DNA from 2 places in the Bradyrhizobium sp. P5_C12 genome. Region 1 is predicted to be linked to the other one. Evidence: predicted binding sites of a transcription regulator. Region 1 holds the regulator's gene; the other holds the start of a gene.
The links. Region 1 encodes PhoB, which activates phosphate uptake and scavenging genes when phosphate is short. Its sites were predicted from a motif close to TGTCATNNANCTGTCAT; they were not measured.

Region 1 (17,438 bases):
CTGGAGGCCAATGCGTTCGTCGAACGCGTCCTGCCCGGCGGCATCGTGCGCAAGCTGAGCGAGGCGGAAATGGCGCCCTACCGAGCGCCGTTCCCGACACCGCAGAGCCGCCGTCCCGTTCTCGCCTTGCCCCGCGAGCTGCCCATCGCCGGCGAGCCCGCCGATGTCTATGCAGCGCTCCAGTCCGCGCATGCGGCGCTGGCTGCGTCGTCCTATCCAAAGCTGCTGTTCGCGGGCGAGCCGGGCGCGCTTGTCTCGCCCGAATTCGCTGCGCGGTTCGCGTCCACGCTGAAGCACTGCGCGCTGGTTCGCCTCGGAGCGGGACTGCATTTTCTCCAGGAGGATCACGCTGAGGCGATCGGCCGCTCTGTCGCCGGCTGGATCGCCGGCATCGAAGCGATGCGCGCGCAGCTCGCAGCTTGAGGAGGACGGGATGTCGGACGTGACGATCATCTATTGCCGCCCATGCGGCTATGAGAAGCGTGCGAAGGACGTTGCCGCCGCGCTGCGCCGGCAATTGGCACTGGAGTCCGAGCTCGTGCCTGGCAAGGGCGGGATCTTCCAGGTCAAGGTCGGCGACAGGATTGTCGCCAGCCGCAGCAAGGGCCATTTTCCCGGCACTGACGACATCGTCGCCGCCGTCACCGCCGCGCGGCACTGATCCGGGGGAAGGCGCCGATGCCGATTGTTTGGAGCGACGACCTCGTTGGCATCGACTGGAGCGAGCTTTCGGCGCTTTACCGCATTGCTCCGCTCGGCAACAAGGCACCGGCGGATCTCGCGCTGGTGTTCGGCAACAGCATGTTTCGGGCCTTCGCTTACGACGAAGGTCGGCTGGTCGGGGCCGGACGCGTGCTGGCGGACGGCCGCGATTGCGCTTATCTCTGTGATGTCGCGGTGCACCCAGACTGTCAGGGGCAGGGCCTCGGCCGCGGGATCATCGAGCGGCTGCTTGCGCGATGCGGCGGACATCGCAAGATCATTCTCTATGCCGTCCCCGGCAAGGAGGGCTTTTACGAACGTCTCGGCTTCCGCCGGATGACGACGGCCATGGCGATTTTTGAAGACCAGGCCGGTGCCTACGATCGCGGCTATCTGACCGCCCCTTAGGCCGCCCAAGAGGTAGCCCAGGAGGCCGCCAGGAAACCGCCAAGTGCCGCTGCCTTTCGGCCTACCGGAAAATCCGTGAACAACCCGGGATTGCCCCCTCTTTCAACAGGTGGCCGCGGCCCATAGATTGATGTCGGCTTAAAACGTGACGGAACATTGTGCGGCCGAAATCATCAAAACTTCATGGCCCCTGCGCAGGATTGCCACGGAGATTCGCGTCAGCCTTGTCGTCGAACTTGCCGCCGAAAGCGCCAAACCGTGCATCCTGAGCCCGCAAGCCTGCCTAAAATATTGAAGGCACGTGATTTTGTTCGTATTGGCGAATTCCACTCCGCCCGAAAACGCGCTAGTGGAGGGGTAGGGGGCCTGCGCGATGCCGGAGCCGGCGGCAAGGGTTCGTTGAGTGCATGTGCGTCGTCCGCCAGTTCGCCGGCCGCCCTGGCCGCTGAAGCGTTGTTCGAGGTCTAGATGCTGGAAGCCATACGCAGAGCGATGTCGTTTCTGCGCCAGAAGCAAATCCTGCATAAGCTTGGCGTTGTGATCAGCGTCGCGGTCATCGGCATCGCTTGCTATGTGCTCTATCACATGCTGCGAGGCATCGACTCCAACGAGGTGATCGAAGCGATCAAGAGCACCGAGCCGCGCCAGATTGCGATGGCGGCGCTGTTCGTTGCGGCGGGCTATTTCACCCTGACCTTCTACGACCTGTTTGCCGTGCGCGCGATCGGCCATGCCCACGTGCCCTATCGCATCAACGCGCTCGCCGCCTTCACCAGCTACTCGATCGGCCACAATGTCGGCGCCAGCGTCTTCACCGGCGGCGCGGTGCGCTACCGGATCTATTCGGCCTACGGCCTCAACGCGATCGACGTCGCCAAGATCTGTTTCCTCGCCGGCCTGACCTTCTGGCTCGGCAATGCCGCCGTGCTGGGCCTCGGCATCTCCTATCATCCGGAGGCGGCGGCCTCGATCGACCAGCTCCCGCCCTGGCTGAACCGGACGCTGGCGATGATGATCATCGTCGCGCTGATCGGCTATGTGGTCTGGGTCTGGACCCAGCCGCGGGTGGTCGGCCGCGGGCCCTGGACGGTGGTGCTGCCGGGCGGCCCGCTGACGCTGCTCCAGATCGCCATCGGCATCATCGATCTCGGCTTCTGCGCGCTCGCGATGTACGTGCTGGTCCCGGATGAGCCCAATCTCGGCTTCGTCGTCGTCGCGGTGATCTTCGTCTCGGCGACGCTGCTCGGCTTCGCCAGCCACTCCCCAGGGGGCCTCGGGGTGTTCGACGCCGCCATGCTGGTCGGCCTCTGGCAGATGGACCGCGAGGAGCTGCTGGGCGGCATGCTCCTGTTCCGCGTCCTCTATTATCTGTCCCCCTTTGTCATATCTGTAATCTTGCTGACGTTTCGCGAAGTTATAATCGGGGCGCGATCGAAGCGCCTGCAGCAGGCCGCGCTCAAGCTCGATCCCGGCCCGGCGCCTGAAGCAGCCTATGTGAGAGAGCGCAGCGACAGCGGCGCCTGATCGGCGCAAGCCCCTAGGAGAAGCCCGCCCCGATGGCGATCGACGCCCCATCTTCTCCCCCCGCCCAGCCCTGGTCCGACCGGCTGCGGCACTCGACCATCATCCTGATCGCCGCGGCGCTGGCGCTGTCGGTGGTGGTCTCGCTCGGCGAATTGTCGGTGATGCGGGCCGTCGCGGTTTTCCTCTGCATCGCCGCGGCGGCGCTGATCCCCTGGCGCCTGCACGACACCGCCGCCTCGCGCGACGACACCCGCCGGGTCAACCCGGTCGAGAGCGCGGCGGTGGCCGCGGTCGTCGCCGGCATGCCGGATCCGGCGGTGCTGCTCGACCGCGCTGGCCGCGTCATCCATCTCAACGCCGCCGCCGCCCAGCTCGCGCCGGCGCTGCGCCGGAACGAGCTCGCCCAGTTTGCATTGCGCTCGCCGGAGATCATCACGGCGCTGCGCGAGTCGATCGCCACCACCGAGCCGCGGCGTGCGACCTATCTCGATCATGTGCCGGTCGATCGCTGGATGGAGCTGATCATCACGCCGGTGCCGGTGCCGACCGCCTTCGGCGGCGCCGACAAATGCATGCTGATGACCTTCCACGACCAGACGCCGCTGCGCCGGGTCGAGGAAATGCGGGCCGATTTCGTCGCCAATGCCAGCCACGAGTTGCGCACGCCGCTCGCCGCGCTGTCCGGCTTCATCGACACGCTCCAGGGCCAGGCCAAGGACGATCCCAAGGCGCGCGAGCGCTTCCTCGGCATCATGCACAATCAGGCCACCCGCATGGCGCGCCTGATCGACGATCTCTTGTCGCTGTCGCGGGTGGAACTGTCCGCCCATGTGCGGCCCGACACCCTGGTCGACCTCCTGCCGATCATTCTCCAGGTCGCCGACGGGCTCGAGCCGCTGGCGCGGGAACGCCAGGTCGATGTCGAGACCGACCTGCCGGAGGCGCCGGTGATGATCGCCGGCGACCGCGAGGAACTGCTGCGCCTGTTCGAAAACCTGATCGAGAACGCCCTCAAATACGGCGCCTCGGGCGGTCGCATCATCGTGTCGCTGATATCAGGCGCAGCGCCTGATGGAACCCAGGAAATCCGGGTCCTGGTGCGCGATTTCGGCCCCGGCATCGCGCCCGAGCACCTGCCGCGGCTGACCGAGCGCTTCTACCGGGTCGACGTCGGCGACAGCCGCTCGCAGGGCGGCACGGGGCTCGGATTATCGTTGGTGAAACATATTCTTAACCGCCATCGCGGCCGGCTTTTGATTGAAAGCGTGCCCAGGCAGGGCGCCACTTTCACCGCTTGTTTTCCCCAGGCAAGGCCCCCGGCTCTAAACTGAAATCTAAATGATTTCAGTTGCTTAAGCCTGTCATCCGACTGTCACGAAACCTTCGTAAAAGCACAGCCGACCGCTCCTAAAGGGGCGGTGCGGGGAGCGCGATCGGGCGCGGAATGCGCTTCGTTCCCCTGTATGGAGACCAGCATGAATTTCCTCAAAACTATCGTCGCTGCTGGCTTGGTCGCCGCATCGACGACGGCAGCCTTTGCTGCCGACATCACCGGCGCCGGTGCGACGTTCCCGTTCCCGATCTATTCCAAGTGGGCTGACGCCTACAAGAAGGAGACCGGCAACGGTCTGAACTACCAGTCGATCGGTTCCGGCGGCGGCATCAAGCAGATCCAGGCCAAGACCGTGACCTTCGGTGCGACCGACGCGCCGCTCAAGGCCGAGCAGCTCGAGAAGGACGGCCTCGTTCAGTGGCCGATGGTGATGGGTGCCATCGTTCCCGTCGTCAACATCGAGGGTGTGAAGCCGGGCGAGCTGGTGTTCGACGGCGAGACGCTTGCCAGCGTCTATCTCGGCAAGATCACCAAGTGGGATGATCCGGCCATCAAGAAGCTCAATCCGAACGTGAAGCTCCCCTCGGACGCGATCACCGTGGTTCGTCGCTCCGACGGTTCGGGCACGACCTTCAACTTCACCAACTATCTCTCCAAGGCCAGCGCGGACTGGAAGAGCAAGGTCGGTGAGGGCACCGCCGTCGAGTGGCCGGTTGGCGTCGGCGCCAAGGGCAACGAAGGCGTCTCCGGCAACATCGGCCAGACCAAGAACTCGATCGGCTACGTCGAGTATGCCTATGCCAAGCAGAACAAGCTGACCTACACCGGCCTCGTCAACAAGGGCGGCAAGACGGTGCAGCCGACGGTCGAAGCCTTCCAGGCGGCCGCCTCCAACGCCGACTGGGCCAAGGCTCCCGGCTACTACGTCATCCTGACCGACCAGCCCGGCGACAAGTCCTGGCCGATCACGGCGGCGACCTTCATCCTCATGCACAAGGATGCGACCGACAAGGCGGCCTCGAAGGAAGCCCTCAAGTTCTTCACCTGGGCGTTCAAGAACGGTGCCAAGGCGGCCGAAGAGCTCGACTACATCCCGATGCCGGAGAGCGTCGTGAAGCTGATCGAGAAGACTTGGTCTGCCGACATCAAGAGCTAAGGCGCTCTTTTCCCGGCCACAGCGCCGGGATCTGCAAGACGTCCGCTCCGGGTGCGCCTCGCGCCGCATCCGGAGCGCAAGACCCACAACAAGACTGACAACAAGCGTATATAAACGGGTACAGGGGATCGGCGTGGCTGAGATGGCTGTCGAGAGCAACGTGGTTGATGCCGCCGGACCTTATGATCGCGCCAGGGCGTTGAGCGCGTTCAAGCTGGGTGACGTCACCTTCTACTGGATCACGCGACTGAGCGCGATCTCCGTGCTGCTCATCCTTGGCGGCATCATCATGTCGCTGATCGTCGGCGCCTTCCCGGCGATGAAGGAGTTCGGCCTGTCGTTCCTGTGGACGCAGCGCTGGGCGCCGTCGGCCGATCCGCCGGTGCTCGGTGCGCTCGGACCGATCTACGGCACGCTCGTCACCTCCTTCATCGCGATGCTGATCGCCATCCCGGTCGGTCTCGGCATTGCGATCTTCCTGACCGAGCTGTGCCCGCAATGGCTGCGCCGCCCGATCGGCATGGCGATCGAGCTGCTCGCCGGCATCCCCTCGATCATCTACGGCATGTGGGGCTTCTTCGTGCTGGGCCCGTTCCTGGCCAACAGCTTCCAGCCCTTCATGATCAAGATTTTCGACGGCATTCCCGTGCTCGGCGCGATCTTCGCCGGCCCGCCGTCCTATCTCAGCCTGTTCAACGCCGCGCTGATCCTCGCGATCATGGTGCTGCCCTTCATCACCGCGATCTCGGTCGATGTGTTCAAGACGGTGCCGCCGGTTCTCAAAGAGGCCGCCTACGGCGTCGGCTGCACCACCTGGGAAGTCGTCCGCAGCGTGGTGATCCCCTACACCCGTGTCGGCGTGATCGGCGGCATCATGCTGGCGCTCGGACGCGCGCTCGGCGAGACCATGGCGGTGACCTTCATCATCGGCAACTCGTTCCGCATCTCGGGGTCGATCTTCGCCCCCGGCACCACGATCTCGGCGGCGATCGCATCCGAATTCGCCGAAAGCGATGGCCTGCACCAGTCCGGCCTGATCCTGCTCGGCCTGCTGCTGTTCGTGCTGACGTTCTTCGTGCTCGCCGCGGCGCGGCTGATGCTGATGCGGCTGGAAAAGAAGGCGGGGAACTGACGCCATGAACCCGATCTATTCACGCCGCCGCCGCAAGGACTTCGTCATCCGCGGGCTCTGCATGGCCGCCGCCGCCTTCGGCGTCACCTGGCTCGCGCTGATCCTGGTCACGCTGCTCTACAACGGCGTGGCCGGACTCAACGTCCAGATCTTCACCGAGAACACGCCGCCGCCCGGCTCGACTGACGGCGGCCTGCTCAACGCCATCGTCGGCTCGCTGCTGATGACGGTGATCGGCGTCGGCATCGGTGCGCCGCTCGGCATGTTCGCCGGCACCTATCTCGCCGAATACGGCCGCAACGACAAGCTGACCTCGGTGATCCGCTTCATCAACGACATCCTGCTCTCGGCCCCCTCGATCATCATCGGCCTGTTCATCTATGGCGCGGTGGTGGTGCCGATGCGCGGCTTCTCGGCGATCGCGGGCTGCCTCGCGCTCGCCGTCATCGTGATCCCGGTGGTGCTGCGCACGACCGAGGACATGCTGCTCTTGGTGCCGAACGCGTTGCGCGAGGCGGCATCCGCGCTCGGTCTGCCGCGCTCGCTGGTGATCAAGCGGATCGCCTATCGCTCGGCGCGCGCGGGCCTCATCACCGGCGTGCTGCTCGCGACCGCCCGTGTCGCCGGCGAAACCGCGCCGTTGCTGTTCACCGCGCTGTCGAACCAGTTCTTCAGCCTGGACCTGACCAAGACGATGGCCAACCTGCCGGTCACCATCAACAACTTCGTGCAGAGCCCATACGCCTACTGGAAGCAGCTGGCGTGGAGCGGGGCGCTGCTCATCACCCTGACCGTGCTTGCCCTGAACATTGGCGCGCGCATCCTTGGCGCCGAGAGGACCGCAAAATGAGTGATCTTTCCGTATCGATGAGCGCAGCCGGCGGGCTCCCGCAGTCGCCGACGCTGCCCGAGGCGCCGCCCAAGGTGACCGTGCGCAATCTCAACTTCTATTACGGCGAGCACCATGCGCTTAAGAACATCAACCTGACGCTCGGCACCAATCGCGTCACGGCGTTCATCGGCCCGTCGGGCTGCGGCAAGTCGACCCTGCTGCGCATCTTCAACCGGATGTACGACCTCTATCCGGGCCAGCGCGCCACCGGCCAGCTGATGCTCGACCAGACCAACATCCTCGACACCAAGCTCGACCTCAATCTGCTGCGCGCGCGCGTCGGCATGGTGTTCCAGAAGCCGACGCCGTTCCCGATGACGATCTACGAGAACATCGCTTTCGGCATCCGTCTCTATGAGAAGATCTCGAAGTCCGAGATGGACGACCGCGTCGAGAAGGCGCTGCGCGGCGGCGCGCTGTGGAACGAGGTCAAGGACAAGCTCAATGCGTCCGGCCTGTCGCTCTCCGGCGGCCAGCAGCAGCGCCTCTGCATCGCCCGCACGGTGGCGGTGCGGCCCGAGGTGATCCTGTTCGACGAGCCCTGCTCGGCGCTGGACCCGATCTCGACCGCCAAGGTCGAGGAGCTGATCCAGGAGCTCTCCGAGAACTACACGATCGCCATCGTCACCCACAACATGCAGCAGGCGGCCCGCGTCTCCGACAAGACCGCCTTCATGTATCTCGGCGAGTTGATCGAGTTCGACGACACCAGCAAGATCTTCACGTCGCCGACCGATCGGCGTACGCAGGATTACATCACCGGCCGGTTCGGCTGAGGAGACAGGATATGGCTTCCGAACATACCGCAAAGGCCTTCGACACCGACCTCCAGGAGCTTACGCGCCTGGTCGCGGAGATGGGCGGGATTGCCGAGCGCATGATCGTCGATTCCGTCGATGCGCTGATCCGCCGCGACGTTGCGCTCGGCCAGCGCGTGGTCGCGACCGACGTCGAGATCGACGCGCTCCAGAAGAAGATCGAGGAGCGCGCCGTGCTCACCATCGCCCGCCGCCAGCCGATGGCGGTCGATCTGCGCGAGATCGTCGGCGCCATGCGCGTCGCGACCGATCTCGAGCGCATCGGCGATCTCGCCAAGAACATGGGCAAGCGCGTCGCGGCGCTGGAGACGGATTTCCATCCGCTCAAGCTGTTCCGCGGCCTCGAGCACATGACCGACCTCGTGCAGCAGCAGGTCAAGTCGGTGCTGGACGCCTATGCCGCGCATGATCTGCCGGCGGCGATGGCGGTGTGGAAGGGCGACGAGGAAGTCGACGCCATCTGCACCTCGCTGTTCCGCGAGCTCCTCACCTACATGATGGAGGATCCGCGCAACATCTCGTTCTGCATTCACCTGATGTTCTGTGCCAAGAACATCGAGCGGATCGGCGACCACGCCACCAACATCGCCGAGACCGTATTCTACATGATCGAAGGTCAGGCGATGACCGACAAGCGACCGAAGGGCGACATGACGACCTTCGCCACGACGGTCCCGAACACTTAAGGCTTGAGGAGCGACGACCACATGGGCGCACGCATTATGGTGGTTGAGGACGAGGAAGCCCTGACCGAGCTTCTCCGCTACAACCTCGAAGGCGACGGCTATGACGTCGAGACGGTGATGCGCGGCGACGACGCCGACACCCGCCTCAAGGAGCATATCCCCGACCTGATCGTACTCGACTGGATGCTGCCAGGGCTGTCCGGCATCGAGCTGTGCCGGCGGCTGCGCACCCGGCCCGAGACCAAGCAGCTTCCGATCATCATGCTCACCGCCCGCGGCGAGGAGAGCGAGCGGGTGCGCGGGCTTGCGACCGGCGCCGACGACTACATCGTCAAGCCGTTCTCGGTGCCGGAGCTGCTCGCGCGCGTGAAGGGCCTGCTCAGGCGCGCCAGCCCGGAGCGGTTGGCCACCGTGCTCGCCTTTGGCGACATCGAGCTCGATCGCGACAAGCGCCGCGTGGCGCGCTCGGGCCGTCCGATCGATCTCGGCCCGACCGAATATCGCCTGCTGGAGTTCTTCCTGGAGCATCCCGGTCGCGTGTTCTCGCGCGAGCAGCTGCTCGACAGCGTCTGGGGCCGCGACATCTATATCGACGAACGCACCGTCGACGTGCACATCGGTCGCCTGCGCAAGCTGCTCAATCTCGGCCGCGAACAGGACCCGATCCGCACCGTGCGCGGCGCCGGCTACGCGCTGGACGATCGCTTCGCGAAGGCGGAGCAGACGTAGGCTAGAGCGAGTTGGTTTGGCGAGCTGTCGCCACGATATCGGTGTCGTCCCGGCGAAGGCCGGGACCCATAACCCGAGGACGCAATTGTTTGTGCGAGAAGGGTAACTCCGAATCCCTGTAACCACATCTGCTGGTGGTTATGGGTCCCGGCCTTCGCCGGGACGACATCGGAGTGTGTCGAGCCGCCATCGTGTGATGGCGGCATTTTAACGGACGACTATATCCGCTAACTCACCGCGGGCCCGGCTTGGCCGGTGCGCGCCGGCGATCGGCCGCCGGCTGGTACGCGACACGCGAGTGCTGGGCGCAATAGGGAAGGCCCGACAGCGCCTTGCCGCCGCAGAAGAAGAAATCCGGGCTCGAGGGATCGCCGACCGGCCAGTGGCAGGTCGCCTCGTTCAATTCCAGCAGCGACAGCCGCTGGCTCATCGGCACCACGTTGTCGTAGGTGACCGGCTCGGCCTCCACCTCGACCTCGAAGGCCTGCGCCAACGCGGTGTTGCCGCGCGAGATCGGGCGGCTCACCCGCATCATGTGCTGTGCCGGACGCGCCTTACGCGGCCGGGGCGCGGCCGAAGAGGGGCTCTTGGCGCGGCCGGACAGGCCAAGCCTGTGCACCTTTCCGATCACGGCGTTGCGGGTCACATTGCCGAGCTCCGCCGCGATCTGGCTGGCCGAAAGTCCGGCCTCCCAGAGCTTTTTCAGCTGCTCGACGCGATCATCGGACCAGGTCAAAACCGTCATTGCACCCTTTCCCTCGCTGCGCGCCTGCCATATCGGGGCCTCACAGCGAATGCCTAAGCCTTGAAAAACCCGTGCCGCCAGAATCCCTTAAGGCTCGCCGGGCGCGCGAAGTGCGCCCGAACGTTTACGCCGGTACATGAGGACTTAGAGATCAGAACCGCCTGCACGAGATGTCGTATCTGACAAGCCAAACGCTACAATATGGCGTGACTCACGCGCAAGAGTCCGCCGACTCGCTTCCACATGTTCCGTGGCCAAAAAACCGCAAAATCGACACCGCAAGACTACGGATTCAGCGTTTCGTGAGGCTTTCCGGGCGGCATTGACACCCGTTTTACCAGGCATAAGATAGTGACGCGTGCCGCCCTTAAAAGGCGGCACGTTTCGTTTTCCGGGCCGGTCAATGGTGCGTTGCGTGATGCACGCTCAGTCCGTCCGCAACATCCAAGTGACCGTCATGACCAACAGCGCAGCGCCGCATTTGCTCCCCGTTTTCGCCAGGGCCGACCTCGGTTTTGAGCGCGGCGAAGGCTGCTGGCTGATCGCGACCAACGGCGACCGCTATCTCGATTTCACCTCTGGCGTGGCGGTGAACGCGCTCGGCCATGCCCATCCCGCGCTGGTCAAGGCGTTGCAGGAGCAGGCCACGAAACTCTGGCACATGTCGAACCTGTTCCAGAGCCCGGATGGCGAGCGACTTGCCGCCCGGCTCTGCAGCGAGAGCTTTGCGGACTTCGTATTCTTCTGCAATTCCGGCGCCGAGGCGCTGGAATGCGTGATCAAGGTCGTGCGCCGCTATCACGCCGCCAAAGGCCATCCCGACCGCTATCGCATGATCACCTTCGAGGGCGCCTTCCACGGCCGCACGCTGGCGACGCTGGCTGCGACCGGCTCGGCAAAATATCTCGAAGGCTTTGGTCCGCCGATGGACGGCTTCGACCAGGTCCCGCATGGCGATCTTGACGCCGTGAAGAAGGCCATCGGCCCGCAGACCGCCGGCATCCTGATCGAACCGATCCAGGGCGAGGGCGGCGTGCGTTCGGCGACGCCGGCGTTCCTCAAGGCGCTGCGCCAGCTCTGCGACGAGCGCGGCCTGTTGCTGGCGTTCGACGAGGTGCAGACCGGCATGGGCCGCACCGGCGATCTCTTTGCGCATCGTCGCCTCGGCGTCACGCCCGATGTGATGTCGCTGGCCAAGGCGCTCGGCGGCGGCTTCCCGATCGGCGCGTGCCTTGCGACCGCGGAAGCGGCGTCCGGCATGACGCCGGGCTCGCACGGCTCGACCTTCGGCGGCAATCCGCTCGCGATCTCCGCTGCGAACGCGGTGCTCGACGTCATGCTCAAGCCCGGCTTCTTCGACCACGTGCAGAAGATGTCGTTGCTGTTGAAGCAGAAGCTCGCCTCCGTGATCGACCGCCATGGCGACGTCGTCAGCGAAGTCCGCGGCGAGGGGCTCTTGATCGGCATCAAGGCCGTGGTGCCCTCCGGTGATCTCGTTGCGGCGCTGCGCGGTGAGAAGCTTCTCACCGTTGGGGCCGGTGACAACGTCGTGCGCTTCCTGCCGCCCTTGATCGTCACTGAGGCCGAGATCGAAGACAGCGTCGCGCGGCTCGAACGCGCCTGCGCGGCGTTGTCGGCCGGCCAGACCAAGCGGGCGGCAAGCTGATGAGCAAGGCGCCAAAGCATTTTCTCGATATCAACGAGCTGCCGCTGGCGGAGCTCAAGCGCATGCTCGCGGCGTCTTCCGCCATGAAGGCGAAGCAGAAGGCGCATCAACCGGTCAAGCCGCTCGAAGGCAAGACGCTGGCGATGATCTTCGAGCGCCCCTCGACGCGGACGCGGGTGTCGTTCGATGTCGCCATGCGCCAGCTCGGCGGCGAGCCGATCATGCTCACCGGTGCCGAGATGCAGCTCGGCCGCGGCGAGACCATCGCCGACACCGCGCGCGTGCTGTCGCGCTATGTCGACGCCATCATGATCCGCATCCTCAACCACGAGGCGCTGCTCGAGCTCGCGGCGAACGCCACCGTGCCCGTCATCAACGGCCTGACCCGGCGCTCGCACCCCTGCCAGGTGATGGCCGACCTCATGACCTATGAGGAGCATCGCGGCCCGATCGAGGGCAAGACCGTGGCATGGACCGGCGACGACAACAACGTGCTGGCGTCCTGGGCGCACGCGGCCGAGCGCTTCAAGTTTCAGCTCAATGTCGCGACCCCTCCGGAGCTCGCGCCGAAGAAGGCGATGCGCGACTGGATCAAGGCGACCGGCGCGCCGATCATGCTGGGCAGCGACGCGGAAGCTGCCGTGCGCGGCGCCGATTGCGTCGTCACCGACACCTGGGTGTCGATGGGCGACAAGGAGGGCGAGCACCGCCACAACGTGCTCAAGCCCTACCAGGTCAATTCGAAGCTGATGTCGCTGGCCAAGCCCGACGCGCTGTTCATGCACTGCCTGCCCGCCCATCGCGGCGAGGAGGTCACCGACGAGGTGATCGACGGTCCGCAATCGGTCGTGTTCGACGAGGCCGAAAACCGCCTGCACGCGCAGAAGGGCATCCTGGCCTGGTGTTTTGATGCGGTGAAGTAGCGGGACGAACTATCCGTCGTCCCGGCGAAGGCCGGGACCCATCACCGCGTGATCTCTCGGTTGCGGAAAGTAGGGGTACCGAACGGCGAATCTTCGCATAACCACGCCCTGTGGTTATGGGTCCCGGCCTTCGCCGGGGCGACACCGAATTTGCAATATCGTGTGCAATCATAACTGCATCCGGAACAGACCGCCCCGCCGCCCCCCCCTTCCATTTCCACCCTCCGACCCCAGATAAAGCGCCATGGTTTTCCAATCCCCTGACATGAAAACCGGGCCTGAAGGCCCGGTTCGCGCACCATCGGCGGTTCCCATTGATGACGCCGTGCTGCCCTACGAGGTCGACGCGCTCGACGTGCGCGGGCGGCTGGTGCGGCTTGGCCCCGCGCTCGACGAGATCCTGACCAAGCACGATTATCCTGCGCCGGTCGGCAAGCTGCTCGGCGAGGCCATCGTGCTGACGACGCTGCTCGGAACGGCGCTGAAATTCGAGGGCCGCTTCATCCTCCAGGCCCAGACCGATGGCCCGGTGTCGTTCCTGGTGGTGGACTACAAGGCGCCGGACCATCTGCGCGCCTACGCCCGCTACGACGCTTCGCGCCTCGGCACGGCGAAGGATTCCGGCACGCTGCTTGGCCGCGGCCATCTCGCCATGACCATCGACCAGGGCCCCGACATGAGCCGCTATCAGGGCCTGGTTGCGCTCGACGGGGGCAGCCTCGAAGACGCCGCCCACGAATATTTTCTGCGCTCCGAGCAGATCCCGACGCGCGTCCGCCTCGCCGTCGGCGAGGAGTGGCGCTCGAACGACGGCGGCAAGCATCGCTGGCGCGCCGGCGGCATGCTGATGCAGTTCTTGCCGAAAGCGCCGGAGCGCGCGCGGCAGGCCGATCTGCATCCCGGCGATGCGCCCGAAGGCGTCGAAGTGCATAGCGTCGCTGAAGACGATGCCTGGGTCGAGGCGCGCTCGCTGATCGACACCGTCGAGGATGTCGAGCTGATCGATCCCGATCTTTCCGGCGAGCGGCTGCTCTACCGCCTGTTCCACGAGCGCGGCGTGCGTGTGTTCAATCCGCTGGTGCTGAAAGCGCAATGCTCCTGCTCGCGCGACGCCGTCGCCGCGATGCTGAAGAGCTTTTCGCCCGACGACCGCGCCGCGATGGTCAAGGACGACAAGGTCGTCGTCACCTGCGAGTTCTGCTCGTCGGTGTACGAGTTCACGCCGGATGAGGCGGGCGTGGAGGACGCGTAGGCCTCTAATTCGCGGCGCTGGCAATGACGAGGTCGGGGAAGCTGCTCGCTACATCCTCGGTGTCATCGCCCGCCTTGTGCGCAATTGCGCACTGGGGCGGGCGATCCAGTACTCCGTGACGGCGGTGATTGAATCGAGAGGCTGCGGCGTACTGGATGCCCCGGTCAAGCCGGGGCATCCAGTTGTGGGTGGTATGATGAGCTCGCCCGCTAGGCACGGAATCGTAGGGTGGGTTAGCGAAGCGTAACCCACCAGCTTGCTTTGGCGCGGATAGACCGTGGTGGGTTACGCCGAGCGGACTGCGCTTCGCGCAGCCGCGGGGCTAACCCACCCTACGGCACCGCGCTAGTTCAACACCCGCTTCAAATCCGGGCTGTCGAGCGAGAAGGTCGGCACGTCGATCTCGAAGCGCTCGCCGCTTTCGGTGACCATCTGGTAGCGGCCGGTCATGAAGCCCGAGGCGGTCGAGAGCGGCACGCCCGAGGTGTATTCGAAGCGCTCGCCGGGCGCCAGAATCGGCTGCTCGCCGACCACGCCCTCGCCCTTCACCTCCTGCTGCCGGCCCGAGGCGTCGGTGATGATCCAGTGCCGCGTCTTGAGCTGTACGGTCTCATCGCCGGAATTGGTGATGACGATGGTGTAGGACCAGAAAAACCGGGACCGGTCGGCCGACGACTGCTCCGGAACAAAGTTCGGCTCGACGGTCACTTCGATCTGGCGGGTCACGGCGCGGTACATGGCTGCCATCATAACGAAATCCCGGCCGGGAACCAAACGCCGGAGGCGGTTTTGGCGACATCGTCCCGCCCGAATTCGAAGGGAAGTACACCCCCAGGGAAATACACCTCGATGTGATCTGGTCGCTTTGCGAGACGCCGACCGGACCGGTACACTCCTTTTAACGTCGCGATTTGCGTAAGGGTTTCGGGCCCCGATGACCATTGCCGACCAAGTGACGGGATCGACGATCGCGGGAACTGCGGATGGCAAATCCGCGGTTGCGAAACCCCGCGCCGCCGCGCAGGCCATCACGCTGCCCGCCATCGGCGAGCGTGAGCTCAGGCTCGACCTGTTCCGTGGGCTCGCGCTGTGGCTGATCTTCATCGACCATTTGCCGCCGAGCCTTCTGACCTGGTTCACGATCCGCAATTACGGCTTCAGCGATGCCACCGAGATATTCATCTTCATCTCCGGCTACACCGCAGCCTTCGTCTACGGCCGCGCCATGCTGGAAAGCGGCGTCGTCGTCGCCACCGCGCGAATCCTGCGCCGGGTCTGGCAGATCTATGTCGCCCACGTCTTCCTGTTCACGATCTTCCTCGCCGAGATCTCCTACGTCGCGACCAGGTTCGAGAACCCACTCTACACCGAAGAGATGGGCATCATGGATTTCCTCAAGCAGCCCGACGTCACCATCGTGCAGGCGCTGCTGTTGCGCTTCCGCCCCGTGAACATGGACGTGCTGCCGCTCTACATCGTGCTGATGCTGGCGCTGCCTTTCATCCTCTGGTCGATGAAGTGGAAGCCCGACGTCACGCTCGGCCTTTCCGTTATCCTCTACGCCGTTACATGGGAATACGACCTCTACTTTTCGGCCTATCCGAACGGCTTCTGGGCGTTCAATCCGCTGGCCTGGCAATTGCTTTTCGTGTTCGGTGCATGGTGCGCGCTGGGAGGTGCGCGACGCATGTCGCGCATCCTGGCTTCACCCGTAATGATGTGGATCGCGATCGCCTATATCGTCGCGGCATTCTACGTGACCCTGACCTGGTACGTGCCGCAATTGTCCCATCTGATGCCGAAGCGGCTCGAGCAATGGATGTATCCGATCGACAAGACCGATCTGGACGTGTTGCGCTTCACCCATTTCCTGGCGCTGGCCGCGCTCACCGTGCGCTTCCTGCCGCGGGACTGGCCGGGCCTGACATCGCCCTGGCTGCGGCCGCTGATCCTGTGCGGCTCCCACTCCCTGGAGATCTTCTGCCTCGGCGTCTTCCTGGCCTTCGCCGGCCATTTCATCCTGGCCGAGGTGTCCGGCGGCGCGGTCATGCATGCGCTGATTAGTCTCTCGGGAATCCTGGTCATGTGGGGCGTCGCCTGGGTGATTTCGTGGTACAAGCGCGTAGCTGACAAGAGCGGTTCGAAAACCAAAAGCGCCGTCGGCAGCGCCGATATGGCGGGAGGGGGCTGATGAAGGCGAAGGTTTTCCTGAGCCTGATCCTGCTGTGCGGTGGTCTCGCCGCGCCCCCGGCGCGCGCGGACGATGCTGCGTCTGCCGTTCCTGCCGCACCCCCCGCCTGCGAATTGCCGTCCTACCTGCTCGCGACCGAGAGTCCGCTGCACAAGGTCGCCGATGCCGTGAAAGCGGGCAAACCCCTCGAAATCCTGGTCATCGGCAGCCGTTCGACCACGATTCCGGCTTCGGAGGACAGCTCCTATCCGGCGCGTATGCAGGCGATCCTGAGGGAAAGGCTGCCGCCATCAGAGGCCGTGCACGTCTCCGTAGAAATACAGAGCAAGAAAACGGCAGAGGAGGCTGCCACCACCTTCGTTAAGCTGATGGAAGCAAAAAGGCCTACTTTGGTCATCTGGCAGACCGGGACCGTGGATGCTATCCGAGCCATCGATCCCGACGATTTTCGCGGCGCCGTCACTGAAGGGGTTGCTGCGTTGCAAAATGCGGGGGCGGATGTCGTGCTGATGAACTTGCAATACAGCCCACGTACCGAAACCATGATCTCCGTGCCGCCCTATCTCGACAATATGCGGGTGGTGGCCCAGGAGCATGACGTCCCGTTGTTCGATCGTTTCGCGATCATGCGGCAATGGAATGATCAGGGTCAGTTCGACCTGTTCAGCCCCTCCCGCGGTCCTGAACTGGCGAAACAGGTCCATGATTGCCTTGGCCGGGCGTTGGCACAGTTCGTGATGGATGCTGCACATCTGGGACCGGCCCAGCAGCAAAATTGAGGTCTAGCGTTAATGAGTTCTCTCCGCCCTTTTTGCCTGACGGCATGGTTGGCCGCGCCCGCAGCGGCGGCGCTGCTGTTGCTGACGCCGGCTTCGCTGGCACCTGCGCGAGCACAGGCTGCGCAGGCAACCCCTGCTCCGCAGCAGACGGCTAATCCGGCTCCCGCATCGCCGTCCCAGACCACTGTCGCTGCCACCCACCCGCCAGCCGAGCAGCGCGGCATCACCGGGCGCGCCATCGACAAGGTGAAGCAGGTGGCAAAATCGGCCGGTGACATTTTCAGCCGCGTGCCTTGCCTGGCCGCGAAGGGCGGCTCGAAGACGATGGGCTCGCTGCCGCATGTCGCGGGCAAGCTCGTCGCCGGCAAGCCGGTCGTGATCGTCGCGTTCGGCTCATCCTCGACCGCCGGCTATGGCGCAAGCTCGCCCGATTTCAACTATCCGAACCGTCTCGCCGCGCAGCTTCGCCGGCAATATCCGACCGCCAGCATCACCGTCATCA
Region 2 (14,379 bases), on a different contig from region 1:
AACATGGTGGACGGCGCGCTGGTGCTGGTCGACGCCGCCGAAGGCCCGCTGCCGCAGACCAAGTTCGTGGTCTCGAAGGCGCTCAAGGTCGGCCTCAAGCCGATCGTCGTCATCAACAAGGTCGACCGCCCCGACGCGCGCCCGACCGAAGTCATCAACGAGGTGTTCGACCTGTTCGCGGCGCTCGATGCCAGCGAGGAGCAGCTCGACTTCCCGATCCTCTACGGGTCGGCCAAGCAGGGCTGGATGGCCGAGAGCCCCGAGGGTCCGCAGGACAAGGGCATGGAGCCGCTGTTCGACCTGATCCTGCGCCACGTCGCGCCGCCCACGGTCGAGGAGGGCCCGTTCCGGATGATCGGCACCATCCTGGAGGCCAACCCCTATCTCGGCCGCATCATCACCGGCCGCATCTCCTCCGGCGTGCTCAAGCCGAACCAGCAGGTCAAGGTGCTGCATGCCGACGGCAAGCTGGTCGAGACCGGGCGTATCACCAAGATTCTCGCGTTCCGCGGTCTCGAGCGCACGCCGCTCGAGGAAGCCGAAGCCGGTGACATCGTCGCCATCGCGGGCCTGACCAAGGGTACGGTCGCCGACACCTTCTGCGATCCGAGCGTCGAGGTGCCGCTGCCGGCACAGCCGATCGACCCGCCGACCGTGTCGATGTCGTTCATCGTCAACAACTCCCCGCTCGCCGGCACTGAAGGCGACAAGGTGACGAGCCGCATGATCCGCGACCGTCTGCTGCGCGAAGCCGAAGGCAACGTCGCGCTGCGCGTCGTCGAAGCCGCCGACAAGGACGCGATGGAAGTCTCGGGCCGCGGCGAATTGCAGCTCGCGATCCTGATCGAGACCATGCGCCGCGAGGGCTTCGAGCTCTCGGTGTCGCGCCCGCGCGTCGTGTACCAGAAGGACGAAGCCACCGGCGCCGCCATGGAGCCGATCGAGGAAGTCGTGATCGACGTCGACGAGGAGCATTCCGGCGTCGTCGTGCAGAAGATGAGCGAGCGCAAGTCCGAGCTGGTCGAGATGAAGCCGTCCGGCGGCAACCGCCTGCGCCTGGTGTTCTACGCGCCGACCCGCGGCCTGATCGGCTATCAGGGCGAACTGCTCACCGACACCCGCGGCACCGCGATCATGAACCGCCTGTTCCACGGCTACGCGCCGTACAAGGGCGAGATCCAGGGCCGCCGCAACGGCGTGCTGATCTCCAACGACCAGGGCGAGGCCGTGGCCTACGCCATGTTCAAGCTGGAGGATCGCGGCCCGATGATGATCGAGCCGGGCTGGAAGGTCTACAAGGGCATGATCGTCGGCGAGCACACCCGCGACAACGATCTCGAGATCAACGTGCTCAAGGGCAAGCAGCTCACCAACATCCGCACCACCTCGAAGGACGAAGCGGTGCGCCTGACCCCGCCGATCCGCATGACCCTGGAAAAGGCGCTGGCCTATATCGAGGACGACGAGCTCGTCGAGGTCACGCCGAAGTCGATCCGCCTGCGCAAGAAGCACCTCGACCCGAACGAGCGCAAGCGCGCGGAGAAGTCCAAGGAAGCCGTGGCGTAAGCCGCGCCGTCAACATGGTCATGCCCCTGGCTTTGCGGGGCATGACCGAAACAGGCGGGTGCACGATTGGCCTCGCCATGACGAGGCTGACGAGCTTTTCTACTTCAAGGCCTTGTCCAGCTGCGGCAGCAGCACCGTTCGCAAATTATCCGGCGTGATCGGCCCCACCAGCTTGTAGACGATGGTGCCGTCGCGTCCGACCACGAACGTCTCGGGCACGCCGTACACTCCCCACTCGATCGAGGCGCGGCCATTGGCGTCGGTGCCGACGCGGCCGAACGGATTGCCGTAGCGGCCGAGGAAGCGCCGCGCGTTGTCCGCTGCATCCTTGTAGTTGATGCCGATGATCTGGAAGCGCTTGTCTTTGGCCAGTTCGGTCAGGAGCGGCGCCTCGTCGTGACAGGGCACGCACCAGGACGCCCAGACATTGACCAGGCTGACCTTGCCCATGAACGCCGCCGGATCGAGGCCCGGCACCTGCGCGCCGTTGTCCTGCAATCCATCGAGCGGCGGCAGCATGGTCTGCGGCGCCGGCCGGCCGATCAGCGCGGAGGGGATGCGCGAGGGATCGCCGCTGCCGAGCCGGAACCAGAACAGCAGCGCAAGGACGATGAAGGCGATCAGCGGCAGCACCATCAGGAAGGTGCGTCGCTGCGGCGTCGCGGGGGTCGATTGATCGCTCATGACATATCCGTCGCGCTGCGGCCCGAGCGGCGGGTGATGCCGCTGCGATCGAGCTCGCGCAGGCGCCGGGTCTGGCTGCGGTGGTCGAGCACGATCCAGCCGATCAGGATCGCCACCACGATGGCCACGGCGGCATAGGACGACACGATGAAGGACGCGTAGGGGCCGAGTGACATCATCATGCGGCCCCAGCTTCCTTCGACGCGCCGTCGTCACGCGAGCCGGCGCCCATTTCGCTCGAAAACGCGATGCGGCTCGCCTGCATCATCTGAAGCGAGCGGACACGGCGGCGCAGGATCTCGTTGCGCATCGCCGCCAGATGCAGCGTGACGAACAGCAGCGTGAACGCGATCGCCATCACGAGAAGTGGGATAAGAAAAGAACGGTCGAGCGAGGAGCCGCCCATGCGCATCACCGAGGCCGGCTGGTGCAGCGTGTTCCACCAGTCGACCGAGAACTTGATGATGGGCAGGTTGATCGCGCCGACCAGGGTCAGCACCGCCGCGGCGCGCGCCGCGCGCGAGGGATCGTCGACCGCGCGCCACAGCGCCATCAGGCCGAGATACATCAGGAACAGGATCAGCACCGAGGTCAGCCGCGCATCCCATTCCCAATAGGTGCCCCACATCGGCCGGCCCCACAGCGATCCCGTGAGCAGCGCGAGGAAGGTGAAGGCGGCGCCGATCGGTGCGGCCGCTTTCGCGGCGACGTCGGCGAGCGGATGCCGCCACACCAGCGTGCCGAGCGAGGCGATGCTCATCACGCCCCACACGAACATCGACAGCCAGGCATTGGGCACGTGGATGAACATGATCTTCACGGTCGCGCCCTGCTGATAGTCGTCGGGCGCGGTGGCGGACTGATAGAGGCCAATGGCGAGCAGGACGATTGTCGCGGCCGCAAGCCACGGCAACAGCCGCGCTGTCAGCGCAAGGAACCGCGTCGGATTGGCGAGATCGGTCAGCGTCATGGTATCCTGATAATCACCGGTGACTGCTCACGCAATCAGCACGAAAGGGCGCAGCGAAAATTGATCGGGGTCAAGCTCAATCAAGGCCGTGCCTCAGGCTTGCCGCCGCCGCGAAGGGACCGACCACGAGGCTGACCAGCGACAGCGCGCAGAGGATCGAGAACGGCGCGCCAAATGACAACGGTCCTGTGATTGCGGCTTGCGAAGCTGCAACGCCGAAGATCAGCACGGGAATTGACAGCGGCAGCACCAGAACCGCCATCAACAGCCCGCCGCGATGCAGCGTCACCGCCAGCGCGGCGCCGATCATGCCGGTGAAGGTCAGGGCCGGGGTGCCCGCGAGCAGCGTCAGCGCCACCGCGCCGGTTGCGACCATGTCCAGGTTGAGCAGCAGGCCCAGCACCGGTGTTGCGACGATCAGCGGCAGGCCCGCAGCCAGCCAATGCGCCAGCGCCTTGGCGGCACAGGCCAGTTCCAACGGCGTCCGGCTCATCGTGATCAGGTCGAGCGAGCCGTCCTCATGGTCGGCCATGAACAGCCGGTCCAGCGTGAGCAGGCTCGCCAGCAGCGCGCCCAGCCACAGGATCGCCGGCCCCAGCCGCGCCAGCAGCGCCAGGTCCGGGCCGACCGCGAACGGCATCAGCACCACGACGGTCAGGAAGAACAGCACGCCAATGAGCGCCCCGCCGCCGACGCGGACCGCGATCCGGATGTCCCGGCGAATGAGGGCGGCGAGGGCGGTCATGGGGGGCTCCCATCAAGCCCCAAGGGCGGTGCGCTCCCTCCCCCGCTTGCGGGGGAGGGTTGGGGAGAGGGTGTCTCGACAAAGAAGACTCCCCCAGAGGAAAGAACCCTCACCCGGCGCTGCGCGCCGACCTCTCCCGCAAGCGGGAGAGGCGAGGGAGCCCGGAGCGCCCCCTCCCCTGCGTCCGCCTTCGCCCAGGCTTCAGCGGGGGAGGGAACGGATGGTGCGGGGCCCGGCCGCTTGGAAAGCTGAGGGTCGTGCCGTCTCATGCCGCACCCCCGATCCGCAGCTCGCGCGCCTCGATCCCCAGCGGCGCGTGGGTGGCGGCGATGATCAGGCCACCGCTGGCGAGGTGGTCGCGCATCAGGCCGCCGAACATGTCCTGGCCGGCGACGTCCAGCGCCGTGGTCGGCTCGTCCAGCAGCCAGACCGGGCGGCGGACCGTGAGCAGGCGGGCCAGCGACAGCCGGCGGCGCTGGCCGGCCGACAGGAAGGCGGCGGGCAGATGGGCGGCGTGGTCGAGGCCAACGGCGGCGAGGCTGTCGGCCGCGTCAAACCGCTCTCCGCCCAGGAAATCAGCCCAGAATGACACATTTTCCGCCACGCTCAGCGCCGGCTTCAGGGCGTCGCGATGGCCGAGATAGTGGCACTGCTCGGCAAGCGTCAGCTCGCCGTCGCCCCCCGCCAGCGCAATCGTTCCGCCGGCCGGAATGAGCAGCCCCGCGATCAGCCGCAGCAGCGACGTCTTGCCCGATCCGTTGCGGCCCACGACCGCCACCGCTTCGCCGGACGTTGCCTCGAAATCGAGCCCGGCAAAGACCTTGCGGCCGCCGCGTACGCAGATGACGCCGCTGCCGGAGAGCCGCATCTCGCCGCGCGTCGAAGCCCTCAACGGAGCCACCAGGAGAACCCTAAGTAAATCTTGGGGTAGCGCATCAGAATTTTTGGCTCGCGAATTGCTGCGGTACGATTGTGGCTGTGGCGGCGCGGTTAGAAAGCTTCTATAAGCCCGGAACTACTTGATGCAGCAACTCAACCTGCCCCTGCAAGCGACCCAGCCGGACTCGCTGACGGTGTTAAAATACCCCTTGCCGGGTATAACTAACAATTGGGATTTCCTTTCATGACCTCGCTCGACAGCTTCAAATGCAAAAAGACCCTCAAGGTCGGCGCCAAGACCTATGTGTATTACAGCCTGCCCACGGCGGAAAAGAACGGTCTGAAGGGAATTTCCAAGCTTCCCTATTCGATGAAGGTCCTGCTCGAGAACCTGCTGCGCAACGAGGACGGCCGCTCGGTCAAGAAGGCGGACATCGTCGCGGTGTCCAAATGGCTGCGCAAGAAGTCGCTCGAGCATGAGATCGCGTTCCGTCCCGCCCGCGTCCTGATGCAGGACTTCACCGGCGTGCCCGCGGTGGTCGATCTCGCCGCGATGCGCAACGCCATGCAGAAGCTCGGCGGCGATGCCGAGAAGATCAATCCGCTGGTGCCGGTCGATCTCGTCATCGACCACTCCGTGATCGTGAACTTCTTCGGCGACAACAAGGCCTTCGCCAAGAACGTCACCGAGGAATACAAGCAGAACCAGGAGCGCTACGAGTTCCTGAAGTGGGGTCAGGCGGCGTTCTCGAACTTCTCCGTCGTGCCGCCCGGCACCGGCATCTGCCACCAGGTCAATCTCGAATATCTCTCCCAGACGGTCTGGACCAAAAAGGAGAAGATGACGGTCGGCAAGAAGACCGGCACCTTCGAGGTCGCCTATCCCGACTCGCTGGTCGGCACCGACTCCCACACCACCATGGTCAACGGTCTCGCCGTGCTCGGCTGGGGCGTCGGCGGCATCGAGGCGGAAGCCTGCATGCTCGGTCAGCCGCTGTCGATGCTGCTGCCCAACGTCGTCGGCTTCAAGCTGAAGGGCGCCATGAAGGAAGGCGTTACCGCGACCGACCTCGTGCTGACCGTGACGCAGATGCTGCGCAAGCTCGGCGTGGTCGGCAAGTTCGTCGAGTTCTTCGGCCCCGGCCTCGACAATCTCTCGGTCGCCGACAAGGCGACGATCGCCAACATGGCGCCTGAATATGGCGCGACCTGCGGCTTCTTCCCGGTCGACGCGGCCGCGATCGACTATCTGAAGACGTCGGGGCGCGCCGCGCCGCGCGTCGCGCTGGTGCAGGCTTATGCGAAGGCGCAGGGCCTGTTCCGCACCGCCAAGTCGGCGGATCCGGTGTTTACCGAGACGCTGACGCTCGACCTCGGCGACGTCGTGCCCTCGATGGCCGGCCCGAAGCGTCCCGAAGGCCGCGTCGCGCTGCCCGCGGTCGCGGAAGGCTTTTCGCTCGCGCTCAGCACCGAGTACAAGAAGGCCGGCGAGCCGACCAAGCGCTTTGCCGTCGATGGCAAGAACTTCGACATCGGCCATGGCGACGTCGTGATCGCCGCCATCACCTCCTGCACCAACACCTCGAATCCGAGCGTGCTGATCGGCGCCGGTCTGCTGGCCCGCAACGCGGCCGCCAAGGGCCTCAAGGCCAAACCGTGGGTGAAGACCTCGCTCGCCCCGGGCAGCCAGGTGGTCGCGGCCTATCTCGCCGATTCCGGTCTCCAGGCCGATCTCGACAAGGTCGGCTTCAACCTGGTCGGCTTCGGCTGCACCACCTGCATCGGCAATTCCGGCCCGCTGCCCGAAGAGATCTCGAAGTCGATCAACGACAACGGCGTCGTCGCCGCGGCCGTGCTCTCCGGTAACCGCAACTTCGAAGGCCGTGTCTCGCCGGACGTGCAGGCGAACTATCTGGCCTCGCCGCCGCTGGTCGTGGCCCACGCGCTCGCGGGATCCGTCACCAAGAACCTCGCGGTCGAGCCGCTCGGCGAAGGCAAGGACGGCAAGCCGGTCTACCTGAAGGACATCTGGCCGACGACCAAGGAGATCAACGCCTTCATGAAGAAGTTCGTGACCGCGTCGATCTTCAAGAAGAAGTATGCCGACGTGTTCAAGGGCGACACCAACTGGCGCAAGATCAAGACCGTCGAGAGCGAGACCTATCGCTGGAACATGAGCTCGACCTACGTGCAGAACCCGCCCTATTTCGACGGCATGAAGAAGGAGCCGGAGCCGGTCACCGACATCGTCGAGGCGCGCATCCTCGCCATGTTCGGCGACAAGATCACCACCGACCACATCTCGCCGGCCGGCTCGATCAAGCTCACCTCGCCCGCGGGCAAATATCTCAGCGAGCACCAGGTGCGTCCCGCCGACTTCAACCAGTACGGCACGCGGCGCGGCAACCATGAAGTGATGATGCGCGGCACCTTCGCCAACATCCGCATCAAGAACTTCATGCTCAAGGGCGCCGACGGCAACATTCCCGAAGGCGGTCTCACCAAGCACTGGCCCGACGGCGAGCAGATGTCGATCTACGACGCCGCGATGAAGTACCAGCAGGAGAGCGTGCCGCTGGTGGTGTTCGCCGGCGCCGAATACGGCAACGGCTCGTCGCGCGACTGGGCCGCCAAGGGCACGCGCCTGCTCGGCGTGCGCGCCGTGATCTGCCAGAGCTTCGAGCGCATCCATCGCTCCAACCTGGTCGGCATGGGCGTGCTGCCGCTGACTTTCGAGGAAGGCACCTCCTGGTCGTCGCTTGGTCTCAAGGGCGACGAGAAGGTCACGCTGCGCGGTCTGGTCGGCGATCTGAAGCCGCGTCAGAAGCTGACCGCGGAGATCGTCTCCGGCGACGGTTCGCTGCAGCGCGTCTCGCTGCTCTGCCGCATCGATACGCTGGACGAGCTCGATTACTACCGCAACGGCGGCATCCTGCACTATGTGCTGCGCAAACTCGCGGCGTAAGCGCGGATTTGTGAACGGTGGCTCACCGCGAAGTGAGTAGAAGGTTAAACGAAGGCGGCCTATCACAAGGCCGCCTTCGCGCGTTTGCGGCAGGCTTCAGACGGCCCGCCCGGCGGAAAACTTCGCCTTGACGGTTGCTTGGACGGCTGAATGTGCGGCGCCCGTAAGACTACGGTGACCATCCGGCGGTAAGATTTCCCCTTTCACGAGCAATGGTGTGTGGCGTTCGACATGACAGCAATGACGGCTTCTCATCTGGTTTCGCGCTGGTCCGGTGCACTGTGGTCGGGAGCACTTGGCATCTGTGCGATCGTCGCCGTCATCCGTCCCGCCGAGGCTGACCCTCGCGCCGTGGTCGAGCTCTTCACCTCGCAGGGCTGCTCGTCCTGTCCGCCCGCCGACAAGATCATCGGCGACCTCTCCAGCGATCCCTCGATCATCGCGCTGAGCATGCCGATCGATTATTGGGACTATCTCGGCTGGAAGGACACGCTGGCGGATTCGCGCTTCTCTGCACGGCAGCGGGCCTATTCGCGCATGCGCGGCGACCGTGAGGTCTATACGCCGCAGGTCGTGGTCAACGGCTCCACGCATGTCATCGGCAGCGACCGCGCCGGCATCGAGAGCGCGATCGGCAAGACCGACAAGGGCGCCGGCGTGATGAGCGTGCCTGTGACGATGTCGCTTGCGGGCAAGCAGATCAACGTCTCGGTGGCCGCGAGCAAGGAGCCAACGGTCGCGCACGGCGAGGTCTGGATCTGCTCGGTCGCCAAGTCGGTGCCGATCTCGATCGCCAAGGGCGAGAATCGCGGCCAGCAGATCACCTATCACAACGTCGTGCGCAACCTGCTCAAGGTCGGCGACTGGAACGGACGTGCCGAAAGCTGGACGGTGCCGATCGAGAACCTGACGCGTGACGGCGTCGACGGTGCGGTGGTCTATGTCCAGGACGGCAGCCGCGAGAAGCCGGGCCCGATGCTCGGCGCGGCGTATACGTCGCTGCACTGATTCGATTCTCTCGCTCCAAGCGTCGCACTCGCTCTCACGCCTCATGGTGAGGAGCGCGCCCTTGCGCGCGTCTAGCGGACGATGCTTCGCATCGCCGCGAGAACCATGCAGGCCCTGCCGATGCATCTCGGCCTCGATCCTTCGAGACGCCGCGAACAGCGCGGCTCCTCAGGATGAGGGGAGAGAGTTTGCGGAGGGATGGAGAGAGGCTCGTCGAGCCAGAAACAGACCCAAACAAAAAAGGACCAACTTGCGTTGGTCCTCCTTGCCGTGCGTACAGACCCGATCCTAACGACCCCGGGGGGCTGGGGGCTGAGGAATCCGGAACCGACAGGACCGGGTCAACGCACACAGGTCTTTTCGCAGTGCAGGGCGGCAGTCGCTAGGCGGAAAAGCGGCGATACTATGATTCCTGCTAACGATCCCGTGACGGTTTGCCGCTGAGAAGTTCCACCGTTGCGTGTGCGCTGGTTCGCTCCGGACTGGCAGGTTTCGCCTGGAACCTCTTGCAGTAGGGAACGGTTGGCGCGATCATGCAACTGTCATGATCCGCCGCCCGGGGACGGTTTCGCGGATGCGATCATGCTGATGCGACAGGAGGCGCTCGATGAGTCTGACGTCGGAGGATGCCGATCCGAGCGAGCAGCGCGCAGTTGCGCGCCCCACCGCTGCGAACGCCCAACCTGGCCGGGTGACGTTCAATCGGCTCGAACTGCACCGCATCCTCAATCTTTACGGCCGCATGGTCGCCGACGGCGAGTGGCGCGACTATGCCATCGACTTCCTCAGAGACCGCGCCGTGTTCTCGGTCTTTCGCCGCGCCTCCGAGGTTCCGATCTATCGCATCGAGAAAGACCCGCGGCTCGCGCGCAAGCAGGGCATGTACAGCGTGATCTCTGCGACCGGCCTGATCCTGCGCCGCGGCCACGAGCTGGAGCGCGTGCTCTTGGTGATCGACCGCAAGCTGGCGGTGGTTTAGCCGCACGAACAGCGCCGTAGGGTGGGCAAAGGCGCAACGCGCCATGCCCACATACTTCCGCAATTGTCGCAGCATGGTGGGCACGCTACGCTTTGCCCACCCTACAAGCTGGCGGTGGTGTAGCCGTAATCCCGTAGCCCGGATGGAGCGAAGCGCAATCCGGGGCCGCTGCGGCCGCGGACAAACTTGTCCCGGATTGCGCTGCGCTCCATCCGGGCTACGAAAGCCCTACTTCCCCGGCACTGTGCTCGCGCCTTCGCCGAGCTCGCGCTGCATCATCACCGTGTCGAGCCAGCGGCCGAATTTCAGCCCGACGCTGGGATGCGTGCCGATCATCCTGAAGCCGCCCTTGGTATGCACGCCGATCGAGCCGGCATTGGCGGAATCGCCGATGACCGCGATCATCTGGCGGAAGCCGCGCGCCTCGCATTCGGTGACCAGCCGTTGCAGCAGCAGAAACCCGATGCCGCGGCGGTGGAAGGAGGGGTCGAGATAGATCGAGTTCTCGACCGTGAAGCGATAGGCCGGCCGTGGCCGGTAGGCGCCGGCATAGGCATAGCCGGCGACGCGTCCGTCGAGCATGGCGACGAAATAGGGATAGCCGCCGTCGACCAGCGCACGGTAGCGGCGCGTCATTTCGCTGAGGTCGGGCGGCGCCAGCTCAAACGTCGCGGTGCCCTCGCGGACGGCCTGCTTGTATATGGCGGTGATGGCGGAAAGGTCGGCCTCGGTGGCGGGCCTGATTTCAGGTTCGGACATGGGGACAAGATTAGAGCCTTCCCGGGACCGCTGGAAGAGGCAACGGTGTTGCCCCACCCGTCATTGCGAGCGTAGCGAAGCAATCCAGAAATGCATCCGCGGAGGGACTCTGGATTGCTTCGCGGCGCTCGCAATGACGGGGAGGGACAGCCCTTGTAGCCCGGATGGAGCGCAGCGAAATCCGGGGCAGGTGTATCCGCTGATGCGACGTTCCCGGATTGCGCTTCGCTCCATCCGGGCTACGGGAGCGGTGCTCCTGCCCAAACAAAAACCCCGGCCTTCCGGCCGGGGCTGATGTCGTCCACTCTGGCTATCGCTTAGTCGCGCTGGCCGAGGAGCTGCAGCAGCAGCGTGAACAGGTTGATGAAGTTCAGGTACAGCGACAGCGCACCGGTGATCGCCGCACGTTCGGCGATGTCACCGCCGGCCGAGGCGTAGCCGTAGATGTAGTCGTTCTTCAGCCGCTGGGTGTCCCAGGCGGTGAGGCCGGCGAACACCAGCACACCGACCACGGACACGATGAACTGCAGCATCGTGCTGGCCAGGAACAGGTTGACCAGGCTCGCGATGATGATGCCGATCAGGCCCATGAACAGGAACGAGCCCATCCCGGTCAGGTCACGCTTGGTGGTGTAGCCGTAGAGGCTCAGCGCACCGAAGGTGGCCGCCGTGATGAAGAACACCCGCACGATCGAGGTGTGCGTGAACACCAGGAAGATCGACGACAGCGAGATGCCCATCAGCGCCGCAAACACCCAGAACAGGATCTGGGCGGTCGAGGGGGCGAGACGGTTGATGCCTGCCGAAATCACGAACACCATGGCGAGCGGCGCCAGCATGAACAGCCATTTCAGCGGGCTCACGAACATCGCGTAGCCGAACGGCGTCAGGAACAGCTTGCCGACGCGGACGGCTTCCGGGGTCGGAACGTCGGTCACGGCGGCCATGTAGACGCCGAGCGCGGCAAGGCCGGTGATGGCCAGGCCAATGCTCATGTAATTGTAGATGCGCAGCATATAGGCGCGCAGGCCGGCATCGACCGTCGCGGCGTCGACACGCCCGGCGGCCCTGCCGAAAGGAGAAGCGTAGTTACGGTCTAGGTCCGACATGGTCGAATTCCCGTTGGTTGGCCGGTCCGGCATGAGGGTCGCCATGCCACCGGTTCGTCAAATTCTATCTCGGATACCGATGTCTGCCGACTAAATTTTGGCTCACAATCGGGGCTCCGAACCCATCCGATATGTGGGAAACTAACACATTCGCTGCAACCGTCCACGCGCGGCCGAATGTCGCCCTTACCAGCAATCCGGCCGAGTAGACGTGGTTAACCGCAGGAATCGTGCGATTTCGCTACCGCACGGCGACCCGCTACCATTTGTCACAAATTCCGCAACACCGTGGCGGGCTTTTTGTTCAACGCCAGCAGCGTGCCGGCGAGCCCGAGCCCGACGGTGACGACGAGGGCGGCCGCGACCACGCCGGCCGCGCTTCCGGCCTGCCAGACGAAAGTGAGCGTCATCACCCGCGTCACGATCATCCAGGCCGCGATGCTGCCGGCAATCACGCCGAACACCGCGGTGGCCAGGCCGATCAGGAGGTATTCGAGGGCGTAGGCGCCGAGCAGCCGCAGCCGGGTCGCGCCCAGCGTCTTCAGGATCACCGCATCATAGACCCTGTGGCGGTGGCCGGCGGCGAGCGCCCCGCCCAGCACCAGGATCGCCGAGATCAGGGTCACCGCGCTGGCGCCGCGGATCGCCAGCGCGAGATTGGTCACGACCGAGCCGACCGTCTCCATCACCTCGCGCACGCGCACGCTGGTCACCATCGGATAGGCGTCCGCCACCTGCTTGATGATCTTGCCGTCGCCGGCCGCGTCGCCGCCGGCTTCCGTCAGCGTCGCGATGTGGGTGTGCGGGGCGCCCTTGAACGCGTTCGGCGAGAACACCAGGACGAAATTGATGCCGAGCCCCTGCCAGTCGATGTTGCGCAGATTGCTGATCTTCGCCGGGATGTCGCGGCCGAGCACGTTGACCACGACCTCGTCGCCGATCTTGAGGCCGAGCCCGTCGGCGATCTTCTTCTCCATCGAGACCAGCGGCGGGCCGGAATAGTCGACGCCCCACCACTCGCCCTCGATGACCTTGGAGCCTTTCGGCAGCTCGCCGGTATAGGTCAGGCCGCGGTCGCTTTGCAGCACCCATTCGGAATCGGTCGAAGGCTTCAGATCTTCGGCGCGGACGCCGCGCGCCGCGACGATGCGTCCGCGCAGCATCGGCACGTCCTCGACCTTCGCGTCGGGCACGATTCCGCGCAGATAGCGGTCGAACTGCGCCGCCTGCGTGCTCGGGATGTCGATGAAGTAGAAGGATGGCGCGCGCTCGGGCAGCGCCGCCAAAAACTGCCGGCGCAGATTGCCGTCGATCTGGGTGATGGTGACGAGCACCGCGAGACCCAATCCCAGCGACAGCACGACGGAGGGCGTCAGCGCGCCCGGCCGGTGGATATTGGCGATCGCGAGCCGCAGCATCGGCAGCCTGGTGCGCGGCAGCCGGCGCGCGATCGCCATCAGCAGGGCGGCAACGCCGCGCAACAGCGCGAACACGACGACGGAGGAGAGCACGAACACCGCGGCGATGCGCTTGTCGAACGACAGGCCGATCACGACGGCGACGAGCAGGGCGACGACGACGCCCATGAAGGCGAGATAGCGCCAGCGCGGCCGGTGCCATTCATTGCTGATGGTGTCGCGGAACAGCGCCGCGACCGGCACGTCGTGCACCCGCCCGAGCGGCCACAGGCCGAAGGCGAGCGCGGTCAAAAGGCCATAGACGAAGGACAGCGCGAGCTCGTCGGCATGTACGGCCGGCACCACCGGCAGCGGCAGCAGCTTCCCGAACAGGCCGACGATGGCGAAAGGCATTGCGGCGCCGAGCGCCAGCCCGATCACCGATCCGATCGCGGCAAGCAGGAGAACCTGCGCGAGATAGATGCCGAACACGTCGCGCCCGGTGGCGCCGACGGCCTTCAGGGCCGCGATCACCTCGAGCTTGCGGTCGATGTGGCTCTTCACCGCATTGGCGACGCCGACGCCGCCGACCAGCAGGGCGGCGAGGCCGACCAGCGTCAGAAACTGCGTGAATCGGTTGATATTGCGTTCGAGCTGCGGCGAGGCATTGGAGCGGCTGCGGACCTCCCAGCCGGCCTGCGGCGCGGCGCTGCGCGCATCGGCGATGAACGCGTCGGTGGCGCGGTCGCTGTTGGCGGCGTCCGGCAGCTTCACCCGGTAGACCCAGCGCACCAGGCTGCCGGGCTGGATCAGGCCGGTGGCGTGCAAGCCCGCCTCGCTGATCAGGAAGCGCGGGCCGAAGCCGATGCCGCCGGCGAGCTTGTCGGGCTCGGCTTCGACGGTGCTGCGGATCTGGAAGGTCGCAGCTCCGATGGTGACGCGGTCGCCGGTCTTCAGCGAGAGTCGCGCCAGCAGCGTCGGATCGGCGGCGGCGCCGAATGCGCCGTCGCGCTCCGCGAGCAGATCGGACAGCGGCAGCGGTGGCGCCAGCGTCAATTGTCCCAGCATCGGGTAGCTGCCGTCGACCGCCTTCATCTCCACCAGCGCCAGCTTGCCCTCGGCCGAGCGCGCCATGCCGCGCAGGGTGGCCGCGATCGAGACGGTGCCGCGCGAGCGCAGGAAGGCGACTTCCTCCGGCTTGGCCTCGCGTTGGAACAGCACGAACGAGACATCGCCGCCGAGCAGCGTGCGGCCCTCGCGCGCGAGACCATCGCTGAGGCTCGCCGAGACCGAGCCGACGCCGGCGATCGCCATCACG

Region 2: a site for PhoB is predicted at 9,347-9,363, ahead of ACXJMY_RS18585 (DUF2794 domain-containing protein). Genes of this name have one in related genera too.

What each region holds. Positions count from the first base shown of each region.
Region 1 covers NZ_JBFULU010000010.1:140,103-157,540, forward strand. Annotated here, with positions in the region: gene ACXJMY_RS12250 (haloalkane dehalogenase) at 1-423, shown strand, start outside; gene ACXJMY_RS12255 (Rdx family protein) at 434-661, shown strand; gene ACXJMY_RS12260 (GNAT family N-acetyltransferase) at 679-1,110, shown strand; gene ACXJMY_RS12265 (lysylphosphatidylglycerol synthase domain-containing protein) at 1,579-2,634, shown strand; gene ACXJMY_RS12270 (ATP-binding protein) at 2,667-3,965, shown strand; gene pstS (phosphate ABC transporter substrate-binding protein PstS) at 4,110-5,123, shown strand; gene pstC (phosphate ABC transporter permease subunit PstC) at 5,266-6,255, shown strand; gene pstA (phosphate ABC transporter permease PstA) at 6,260-7,105, shown strand; gene pstB (phosphate ABC transporter ATP-binding protein PstB) at 7,102-7,923, shown strand; gene phoU (phosphate signaling complex protein PhoU) at 7,935-8,651, shown strand; gene phoB (phosphate regulon transcriptional regulator PhoB) at 8,673-9,380, shown strand; gene ACXJMY_RS12305 (GcrA family cell cycle regulator) at 9,613-10,125, opposite strand; gene ACXJMY_RS12310 (acetylornithine transaminase) at 10,583-11,791, shown strand; gene argF (ornithine carbamoyltransferase) at 11,791-12,714, shown strand; gene ACXJMY_RS12320 (Hsp33 family molecular chaperone) at 12,959-13,966, shown strand; gene apaG (Co2+/Mg2+ efflux protein ApaG) at 14,312-14,716, opposite strand; gene ACXJMY_RS12330 (OpgC domain-containing protein) at 14,901-16,157, shown strand; gene ACXJMY_RS12335 (SGNH/GDSL hydrolase family protein) at 16,157-16,936, shown strand; gene ACXJMY_RS12340 (SGNH/GDSL hydrolase family protein) at 16,949-17,438, shown strand, end outside.
Region 2 covers NZ_JBFULU010000019.1:34,790-49,168, reverse strand. Annotated here, with positions in the region: gene typA (translational GTPase TypA) at 1-1,566, shown strand, start outside; gene ACXJMY_RS18620 (DsbE family thiol:disulfide interchange protein) at 1,666-2,250, opposite strand; gene ccmD (heme exporter protein CcmD) at 2,247-2,432, opposite strand; gene ACXJMY_RS18610 (heme ABC transporter permease) at 2,429-3,220, opposite strand; gene ccmB (heme exporter protein CcmB) at 3,297-3,965, opposite strand; gene ccmA (heme ABC exporter ATP-binding protein CcmA) at 4,231-4,833, opposite strand; gene acnA (aconitate hydratase AcnA) at 5,089-7,809, shown strand; gene ACXJMY_RS18590 (DUF1223 domain-containing protein) at 8,041-8,817, shown strand; gene ACXJMY_RS18585 (DUF2794 domain-containing protein) at 9,425-9,796, shown strand; gene ACXJMY_RS18580 (N-acetyltransferase family protein) at 10,025-10,555, opposite strand; gene ACXJMY_RS18575 (Bax inhibitor-1/YccA family protein) at 10,873-11,664, opposite strand; gene ACXJMY_RS18570 (ABC transporter permease) at 11,934-14,379, opposite strand, start outside.